DNA from 3 places in the Pseudomonas sp. YNh genome. Region 3 is predicted to be linked to each of the others. Evidence: riboswitches for the same ligand, from Rfam matches in the RefSeq annotation. Region 3 holds a riboswitch; each other region holds the start of a gene.

Region 1 (3,268 bases), on a different contig from region 3:
CGCAGCACCTGGTCGACATACAGGTCGACCGAAGCGTGGTTCTGCACCTGCATCGGGTTGGCCAGGCGCAGGCTGGGGAAGCCTTCAGGCAATTGCTCGGCGGTATCGGCGAGCAGCGCCAGGTGCGAATCGCCGCTGCAGAGAATCACCAGCTCGGCGGGTGTCTGGCCGAGATCGGCAATACTGTCGTCCGGCACGAAGCCGCCGGGCTGGGTCCGCAGCAGGTGCACGGGTCAGGCGCCCAAGGCCTGGCGCAGGCGCGCTTCCAGCTGGGCAGCGTCCAGTTCCTGGCCGATCAGCACCAGGCGGGTGATGCGCGGCTCGTCGGCACGCCAGGCGCGGTCGAAGTGCTTGTCGAAACGCGTACCCACGCCTTGTACCAGCAGGCGCATCGGTTTGCCCGGGATGGCCGCGAAACCTTTGGCGCGCAGGATGCCGAATTCCACCACCAGCTGGGTCAGGGCGTCGAGCAGCAGGCTTTCGTCAGCCTCTGGCAGGTCGATGGAGATGGAATCGAAGGCGTCGTGATCATGGTCGTCATGATCATCGCCGTCGTGGTGCGAATCGTGGTGGGTGCGGCGGCCATCGATGTGTGCCTCGGACTCGGCGCCCACGCCCAGCAGCACCTCCAGTGGCAGCTTGCCGCTGCTGGCCTCGACCACCTTGACTGCCGGCGGCAGTTCTTCGGCCACTTCGGCGCGGACCTTGGCCAGGCCTTCCGCGTCGATCAGGTCGGCCTTGTTCAGTACCACCAGGTCGGCGCTGGCCAGCTGATCGGCGAACAGCTCATGCAGTGGCGATTCGTGGTCCAGGTTAGGGTCGAGCTTGCGCTGGGCATCGACCTGGTCCGGGTAGGCGGCAAACGTGCCGGCGGCCACGGCCGGGCTGTCGACCACGGTGATGACCGCGTCGACAGTGCAGGCGTTGCGGATTTCCGGCCACTGGAAGGCTTGCACCAGCGGCTTGGGCAGGGCGAGGCCGCTGGTCTCGATCAGGATGTGGTCCAGGTCGCCGCGGCGAGCTACCAGCTCGCGCATGACCGGGAAGAACTCTTCCTGCACGGTGCAGCACAGGCAGCCGTTGGCCAGTTCATAGACACGGCCGCTGGCTTCTTCCTCGGTGCAACCGATGCTGCACTGCTTGAGGATTTCGCCGTCGATGCCCAGTTCGCCGAATTCGTTGACGATGACCGCAATGCGGCGGCCCTGGGCGTTGTCGAGCATGTGGCGCAGCAAGGTGGTCTTGCCCGAGCCGAGGAAGCCGGTAACGATGGTAACGGGAAGCTTGGCCAGTGTTTTCATGTCGCATTGCCCTTGGCAGAGTGGCGCGGGCATGCAGGACGACAGCCGCGGGCCAGGCCGGCCGGGCTTGTTCGCCACCGGATCACCCCGCCCGGTTGAAAGTCGAAAACGTTGCGAGGCAGGTCTCCTGGCTTGCACCGTTCCATCCCCCGTTCAGTTGAACCGCGGGCTGGCGGGATGACGCCTTCCCGCGCGTTGGCGCAGTGGCTGTGTCGATCCGTTGTCGGTGCTTACAGTTGCGGGGGCAGCCGCGGCTTTTACCGCGTTCCCGTCTTAGCTTCGGCCTGGCCGAAGAACCTCGAAGTGGCAAGGCTACGCAGTGGCTGGCGGGTGGTCAACCATTGCTGCGGGGCGTGCCGACAACTCTTGGCGGCACTGCGGTACAGTGGCGACTTTGCCCACTGTCAAGGACGCCCCATGCCCCTCGCCCCCGCCATACCGGTACTGCGCATCTTCTCGGTCGACAAGGCCAGGGAGTTCTACATGGATTTCCTCGGCTTCAGCCTGGACTGGGAGCACCGCTTCAGCCCGGACCTGCCGTTGTACATGCAGATTCACCGTGATGGCCTGATACTGCACCTTACCGAGCACCATGGCGATGCCTGCCCCGGCTCTACAGTGTTTGCCCGCCTCGACGACCTGCGGGCGCTGGAGCATGAACTGCAAGGCAAACAGTACGGTTACGCCCGGCCCGAAGCCGAGCGCCTGGACTGGGGCCTGCAGATGCAGGTGTGCGACCCGTTCGGCAACCGCCTGCGCTTCTGCCAGCAGATCGATGACGAGGCCAACCTGTGAAGGCGCTGGGCAAACGCGAAATGGCCCGCCTGGAGCGGGAGCTGGTAGCGTGCCTGACGGACGCCTGTGAAACCGCCAAGGCAGAAATCGTCGGGTTCACCTGGCTCACCCATCGCCTGGATCCTGAGAACTTCCCGGCCAGCCTGCGTATTACTTGGGTGTTTGACCAAGAGGCCGAGAAAGTCGCTGCTGTGGCGGGTGAAGCAAAGGCACGCATGCTTGCGCTGACCCGCCAGGCGTTGGACCACGCCGGCATACAACTGGATCACCCGGCCTGGCATGTACGGTTTGACAGCGAAGAGGCCTGCAAACAGAGCCACGGAGGCGACTGGGCCAAGCGCTTGACGGGGCACTGAGCTCAGGGCCAGTCAAGATCGGGCGCCGCTCACGCGGCGCATCGCCGGCAAGCCAGCTCCCACCTGACCGCACCGGCCTGAAGCCAGCGCAGTTCTCACCTTGACCGCGCCGGCCTGGAGGCAGCGCAGTTCCTGTGGGAGCTGGCTTGCCGGCGATGAGGCCCGTGCAGGAAACCCATACACGGCGGGCGGTACTTTACCCGCCCCCAGCGGGCCGTTAGGCTACGCACTCCCCCAGTATGAGGTATTCGTCCAATGCGCCATTAATGCCGCCGTCCATTCGACGGCCAGTCTTCAGCCTCCGGTTTGCTCCGGAGATGTCGCGGCATTTGTGGAGTTGTGCATGACGAACACGTCGATCCTGACGCTGGACAGCGTCTGTTTGGCCTTGCCTGATGGCCGGGTACTGTTTACCGACCTCAACGAAACCTTCGACCAACGGCGTACCGGCCTGGTCGGGCGCAATGGCGTGGGCAAGAGCCTGCTAGGGCAGGTTCTCGCCGGCCAGCGTGCACCGAGCAGCGGCCAGTGCAGGCGCCGTGGGCCTGTCCATCTGCTGAACCAGCAGGTAATCGAGCGCAGCGCCACGCTTGCCGACCTGGCGCAGGTGGGGGCGGTGGTTGCGGCGCTCGAGCGCATCGAGCAAGGCAGCATCAACCCCCAGGATTTCGACACCGTTGGCGAGCGCTGGGATATCCGCGAGCAATTGCAGATGCACCTGCAGCGCAACGGCCTGGGTCACCTTGACTGGCGCCAGCCCGCACGCAGCCTGAGCGGCGGCCAGGCCATGCGCGTGGCGCTGGCAGGCGCATGGCT
Region 2 (3,268 bases), on a different contig from region 3:
GGCCTGTTCGGCCTGGCGGTACCGACCCGCGTCTCGGCCGGCCTGGAGCACCGCTGGGAGCGCTTCCGGACCTTCGCCGGCGACCCAATCGCCTACAGCGTCGGGCCCTACACCTACCCGGCTACCCTGGCAGACGGGCGCCCCAACCCGCTCTATGCGCTGGCCAACGGCCAGACCGCCGTGGGCGCCCAGGCTGCGCTGACCATTCGCCCGGAAGACGAGGCCGATGTGAAGCGCAACAACTATGCCGCCTACATCGACCTCGGCCTGGACCTGACGCCGCGCTGGTACCTGGGCGCCGCCGCGCGCGTCGAGCACTACGACGACGACTCGGGCAACACCGCCAGCTTCAAGCTCAATTCACGCTATGAACTGAGCGAAACCGTGGCGGTACGCGGCACCCTGGGCAGCGGCTTCCGCGCCCCGTCGCTGACCCAGAGCGGCTACACCGTCAGCGACAACCGCACCGCGCTGGACGCCGACGGCAATGTAGTGCCGGCCTTGCGCCGCACCGTGGCGCCCGGCAGTGCCGCCGCGCTGGCATTCGGCGGCGACAAGCTCGACCCGGAGAAATCGCGCAACGCCGGCCTTGGCCTGACCTGGCAACCGGCGCGCCGCACCAGCGTTACCCTGGACACTTACCTGATCGACATTGACGACCGCATCCTGCTCACCGAAAACCTCTACGACCGGCAGAACGGTGCCGGTGCCATTGGCGACATCCTCGAATCGCTGGGCCTGGCACGCACAACCTGGATCAACTACTACACCAACGCCTTCGACACCCGCACCCGCGGCCTCGACCTGGTGGGCGACCACACCAGCGAGTTCGGTGCCTGGGGCGATGTGCGCTGGACCTTGGGCTTCAACTGGAACAAGACGACCGTACGCGGCACCCGGGGTACGCCCGCAGCGCTGGCCGCCGCCGGTATCGACGTGGTCGGCCATGGCCGCGAGGGCGACCTGGTGGCAGCCTCGCCGAGAACCAAATGGGTACTGGGCAGCCAGTGGTTGCTGGGCAGCTTCACCGGCACCTTGCAGACCACCCGCTACGGCAAGGTCGAAACCTGGCAGCAGAACCAGGCCCAGGACCGCACCTTCGGCGCCAAGTGGATCACCGACCTGGACCTGTCCTACCTGCTGTTCGACAGCCTGACCGTCAGTGTGGGTGGCACCAACATCTTCAATGTGCGACCCGACAAGAACGGCGTGTACAACGCCAACGGCAACCAGGCGGCGTACGGCAACCCACCGTTCCACCCAGGTGGCGGCTATTGGTACACCAAGCTGGCCTATGACTTCTGAAGCATCTGCACATTTGCTCCTGGCCTGTGGGAGCGGGTTCACCCGCGAAGCATCCAACCCGGTGCATGGCACCGGCAAAGCCGGTGTTCGCGGGTAACCCCACTCCCACAGGTGTACCTTGCACCTTCGGTACTTGGCAATTGACGCAAACCCCGCCCCCATGCTCTCCTTATGCCTCACGTTCAGGTGCCCCCACAGGGGGTGAAACGGGAAACCGGTGCGTCCCAGGCCCTCCATCAGGGCCGGACAAGGCCGGTGCTGCCCCCGCAACGGTAAGCGAGTGAAGCGTCTGTACCACTGTGCCATGTAGTCCGGCATGGGAAGGTGACGCTTTCCAGGAGCCCTGCTCCTCCTCGCAAGCCCGGAGACCGGCCTGGCGTTCATGAACACCCCGCGGTGGGCGGGCGCTGTTGCATTCCCCTGGGCGGCCACGCATCGGGGATGCCGCGCTTGCCCGTTGCCAACAAAAAGCAGAGGAACGCGTCATGCCCGTCACCAGCACCAAGCAGCACAGCCTTGCCACACCCGTCACCCTCAGCCAGCGCGTCGTCATCGCCGTCGGCGCCAGCCTGCTGGGCCTGTGCCTGGTGTACTTCGCCGGCTTTTCGCACATCGAGGCCGTGCACAACGCCGCCCACGACACCCGCCACAGCGCCGCCTTCCCCTGCCACTGAGTACGCCTGATGATCACGCGCATTGCCCGTACCGCGGGCTTCAGCGGGCTGCTTGCGGCCCTGCTGCTGACCCTGCTGCAAAGCTTCTGGGTCGCCCCGCTGATTCTTGAGGCGGAAACCTACGAATCCTCGGCCCCGGCCGCACAGCACGAACATGGTGGCGAAGTGGCCGCCCATGAGCACAGCGCCGAAGCCTGGTCGCCGGAAGACGGTTGGCAGCGGGTGCTGTCCACCACCGGGGGCAACCTGGTGGTCGCAGTCGGCTTCGCCCTTATTCTCGCCGCCCTTTACAGCCTGCGCGAACCGCAGCGTGCCGGCACCGGTGCGCTGTGGGGCCTGGCCGGTTTTGCCGTGTTCTGCCTGGCCCCGACGTTGGGGCTGCCACCGGAGCTGCCCGGCACTGCTGCCGCCGACCTGGGGCAACGCCAGGCCTGGTGGATTGGCACGGCCAGCGCCACGGCCCTTGGCCTGGCCTTGCTGGTGTTCGCCCGCCACTGGCTACTGAAGGCGCTGGGCGCCGTGCTGCTGGTAATCCCCCATGTAATCGGCGCTCCGCAGCCCGAAGTACATGAAAGCCTGGCCCCCGAAGCACTGGAGACCCAGTTCAAGATGGCCTCCTGGCTGACCAACGCTGCCTTCTGGGTAGCCTTGGGCCTGCTCAGTGCGTGGCTGTTCCGCCGCTCCAGCCAGGCCTGATGTCGGCGTTCTACGCCGGCTTCGGCTGCCGCCGGGGCTGCCCGGTGGACACCCTGCAAACCCTGCTGCACCAAGCCCTGGCTAGCCAGGGCCTGGCGCTTGCCGACCTGCGCGGCATTGCCAGTATCAGCCTCAAGGCCGACGAAGCCGGCTTGCAGCAACTGGCCGAACGCCTTGGCTTGCCTTTGGTGCTGTACCATAGCGCGCAACTGCAAGCCTTTGAGCCGCTGCTCAGCCACCGCTCTGCCACAGCCCATGCCCACAGCGGCTGCTGGGGCGTAGCCGAAAGCGCGGCGCTGGCCCTCGCCAGCGAGCAGCCCGGGAGCACAGCCCGGTTGCTGCTGACCCGCCAGGTACTGGGCCCGGCGACCCTCGCCCTGGCCTGCTGAACAATTCGCTCCTCTTTCTTGCAAGGACTTTCCATGACGGTGTATTTCATCGGTGCCGGCCCCGGCGACCCGGAACTGATCACGGTCAAGGGCCAACGGCTGATCCGCCAGTGCCCGGTGATCATCTATGCCGGCTCACTGGTACCTGCTGCCGTGCTCGACGGCCACCAGGCCGAGACCGTGATCAACAGTGCCGAGTTGCAC
Region 3 (3,268 bases):
CTGCTGCTTCTCGTGGGTGATCGGGTCGTCCACCAGCAGTTTCTTCTTGACGATGTGGTAGGCGGCAAGCGTCCATTCGCCACGGCCGTCCCAGAAGCGCTGCTTGAGGCCTACCTCGGTCTGCTTCGCCTCGGTCAGGTCATAGTGCATCTGTGTGGGGCTGAGGCTGATGAGGTTGTTGACCCCCTCCTGGCTGGTGGAGTACTGCCCGTAGAGCGACAGGTCGTCGGTGACGGCGAACACCAGCCCGGCGCGCCAGTTGCCACCTTGCAGGCTGCGGTCGCTGCGGCTGTCGTTGGTCAGGTTGGTGCGGTCGATGTGGTTCTGGTCGCGGCGCACGCCGGTGACCAGCGACAGCCGGTCGCTCAGCTGCAGGCGGTTTTCGGCGAACAGGGCGAAGGTGTGGGTGCTGGACAAGGTTTGCGGGCGCAGCGGCGAGGCGCTGTGAAACCAGCCCGGTTCTGGTTGCCACGGGTCGATGTAGTCGCCGCCCACATCGTTGTAGGGCGCATTGCTGTCGACGTTGAAGCGGACCTTGTTGTATTCCGCGCCGACCACGGTCTTGCTGGCCAGGCCGAACACGCTGTGGTCAAAGGTGAAGGTCTGGCGGTCGCCGAACTGTTCCTGGTTATGCTTGATTTCCAGGTAGCTGCCGCGCTGCAATTGCTGGCGCTCGGCGTCCCAGCTGTAGTCTTCGGCGTTGCGCCAGTGGCGGCGGCTCTTGATATAGTACAGCTGGTTGCTGGCGCTGACGTGGTCGTTCAACGTCCAGTCGGTGGTCAGCCGGGTCCACTCATCGACGTAGTGCTGCACGTCGTTCTGCACGTTGTAGTTTTTCTTGCGCAGGCTGCTGCGGTAGTGCCCGTCGATCAGCGGGGTGCCGTAGTAGTTGGCAGGCTCTGCATCGCCACGGTCGTGGGCAAGGGTAAAGCTGAGGTCGTCACTGGCATCGAAACGCAGCGCGGCACTCAGGGCCAGGCTGCGCGAAGTGGTGCGGTCGACCCAGCCGTTGCCGGCCTGCTGGTTGAGGGTGAGGCGATAGCTCAGGCGCTCGCTGAGGCTGCCGCCGCTGTCCAGGCCCAGCTGCTGGCGGTCCCACGAGCCGTAGCCCAGGCGCAGGTGGTTGCGCACCTCACCGGCAAACGGTTTTTTCGGGATCACGTTGATCACCGCGCCGGTGGCGCCTTCGCCATGCAGTACCGAAGCCGGGCCGCGAATCACATCGATGCGTTCGACCATCCACGGGTCGACAGGGAACGTCTGGGTGCCGGCACCGGTGTACAGGCGGGCGCCGTCGAACAGGGTCATCACCGAGCTGTGGCCGGCAAAGCCGCGGGCGGACAGGCCGGTGCCGCCGTCGCCCGGGGAGCCGACGAAGGTGATGCCCGGCGACCGCGTTACCGCATCCTGCACGGTGAGGTTGTTGCGCTGCTGGATCTGCTCGGCGCTGATGCTGCTGGTGCTGGCCGGTGTTTCCAGGGCGCTGAGGCCAAGGCGCGAGCCTGCCTGGGTTGGCGTGGCCAGGTCGATGGCCCGGCTGTCGAGGGTGTCGGTGATGGCCGTGGAGGGCAAGGCCAGGGGTTGTGGGTCACGGTCATCGGCCAGGGCCGGCAGGGCGACGGCCAGGCAGGCCGCCAGGGGGTGAAGCTTGAACTTACGGGACATGTCGTTCCACTGCTGCAGGAATGAATGGATCCCGGTGGAAAACACGCAAAGGCGAACCATGCAGGCAGGCGCGCGCACGGATTCCGGCCTGCGCCCGCCCACCGCGGGTTGCCAAGTGACGCTCCAGGCCGGTCTCCGGGCTTGCGAGGGGCATGACACCTTCACCTTCCCATGCATGTGCACAGTGGTATCTCGAAGGGGTCGCTCGCTTACCGTTGCGGGGGCAGCGCCGGACTTGTCGTGGGTACCACGACGCACCGGCTTCCCGTTTCACCCTGCGCGCGGCGGCGAAGGGCACCTGAAACTGGCGCGCATCTGACCACTGAAACGCTGTGGCGTCAAATGTTGGCGCCCCATGAATACCGCGATAAAACACAAGGTTGCGCGCGGTTAGTGATTTTTTTTTCGAACTTTTTTCGCGGCGTTTGTCTCGAACCGCACGTTCGCCTTTCGTTATCAAGTCATGGAGACTTCCCGCATGTCTGCTCGTCAACTGTTGCGCCACACCTGCCTGCTCGCTCTGATCGCTGCGCCGCTGGCCGCCACCGCCGCGCCCAGCACCGACCCGCTGTTCACACTTGGTCTGCAGGGCGCCTACGACAAGTTCAAGTTCGAAGGTGGCAGTGAAAGCGACAAGGAACACATGGGCCAAGGCGGCGTGTTCGCCACCTTCGGCAACAAGCTGACAGCCGAATCCGGTTTCATCTACCAGCTCGGCGCCGAAGCCAAATTCGGCAAGAAGAACGACAACAAGCTCAAGGAGGCCCAGGCCGACCTTGACCTTGGCTGGCGTGCGGCGCTGGACGCTCGCAACTTTGTCGACGTGACCGTGGGCGGCGGTTACAGCTGGTCGCGCTTCGAACCGGAAATCAACGACCTCGATACCAAGCTCACGGTGAAATCGCCCTTTGCCAAGGCGGCATTGGGCTACAACCACCAGTTCGACGCCTCGACCTTGCGCGTGGAAGTTGGGGCACGCCACACCCTGGACGGCCGCGCGCGGCTGAAGGTTGACGACTTTGGTAGCGACACGGTCGACCTGAAAGACCGCACCAACCCGTATGCCGAAGTGACGTTGCTGATGAACCAGCAGGGCGGTATGCCGGTGCAGGCGGGTGTTTACTACACCCGAACCGAATACAAGCTGGATGAAGATTCGCCAGCAGCAGACAACACCAAGCTCAAGCGTGACGAGTTTGGGGTGAAGGTGGGCCTGGCCTTCTGAAACTGAGCGTTTAGCAGGCCCGACCTCTTCGCGGGCTTGCCCGCTCCCACAGGGACCGCACAGTCTTTGAATGCTGCGCAGTACTTGTGGTAGCGGGTTCACCCGCGAAGAGGACTAGCCTGCGAGAGAAGATCAGCGCCCGCGACGCCGCGACACCCGCGCCTCGATATTCTTGCGCCCGATCAGCAGTGGCGGCTTCTCCACCACCGGTTCATCCGCCAGCCACTTGTACATCACCAGGCAATCCACCAGCCCCAGGCGGGCATGGCGATAAGCCTTGGGCAAGCGCCCGACCGTTTCGAAGCCCAGCTTGTGCCACAGTGCCACCGCGACTTCATTGCTGGCCACTACCGAGTTGAACTGCAGGGCCAGAAAGCC

What was found. A riboswitch is a leader RNA that binds a small molecule or an ion and turns the genes downstream of it on or off. The one in region 3 is predicted to bind cobalamin.
Region 1: another riboswitch for cobalamin. It lies ahead of cobW (cobalamin biosynthesis protein CobW); the one in region 3 lies ahead of WF331_RS06825 (TonB-dependent receptor).
Region 2: another riboswitch for cobalamin. It lies ahead of WF331_RS18030 (CbtB domain-containing protein); the one in region 3 lies ahead of WF331_RS06825 (TonB-dependent receptor).

Annotation. Positions count from the first base shown of each region.
Region 1 covers NZ_JBBMRJ010000012.1:140,144-143,411, forward strand. Annotated here, with positions in the region: gene cobN (cobaltochelatase subunit CobN) at 1-230, opposite strand, end outside; gene cobW (cobalamin biosynthesis protein CobW) at 234-1,301, opposite strand; cobalamin riboswitch at 1,402-1,617, opposite strand; gene WF331_RS14885 (glyoxalase superfamily protein) at 1,719-2,096, shown strand; gene WF331_RS14890 (hypothetical protein) at 2,093-2,452, shown strand; gene WF331_RS14895 (ATP-binding cassette domain-containing protein) at 2,796-3,268, shown strand, end outside.
Region 2 covers NZ_JBBMRJ010000017.1:34,286-37,553, forward strand. Annotated here, with positions in the region: gene WF331_RS18025 (TonB-dependent receptor plug domain-containing protein) at 1-1,305, shown strand, start outside; cobalamin riboswitch at 1,473-1,696, shown strand; gene WF331_RS18030 (CbtB domain-containing protein) at 1,791-1,979, shown strand; gene WF331_RS18035 (CbtA family protein) at 1,989-2,675, shown strand; gene WF331_RS18040 (cobalamin biosynthesis protein) at 2,675-3,064, shown strand; gene cobM (precorrin-4 C(11)-methyltransferase) at 3,098-3,268, shown strand, end outside.
Region 3 covers NZ_JBBMRJ010000005.1:219,978-223,245, forward strand. Annotated here, with positions in the region: gene WF331_RS06825 (TonB-dependent receptor) at 1-1,665, opposite strand, end outside; cobalamin riboswitch at 1,776-1,982, opposite strand; gene WF331_RS06830 (outer membrane beta-barrel protein) at 2,144-2,890, shown strand; gene WF331_RS06835 (GNAT family N-acetyltransferase) at 3,023-3,268, opposite strand, start outside.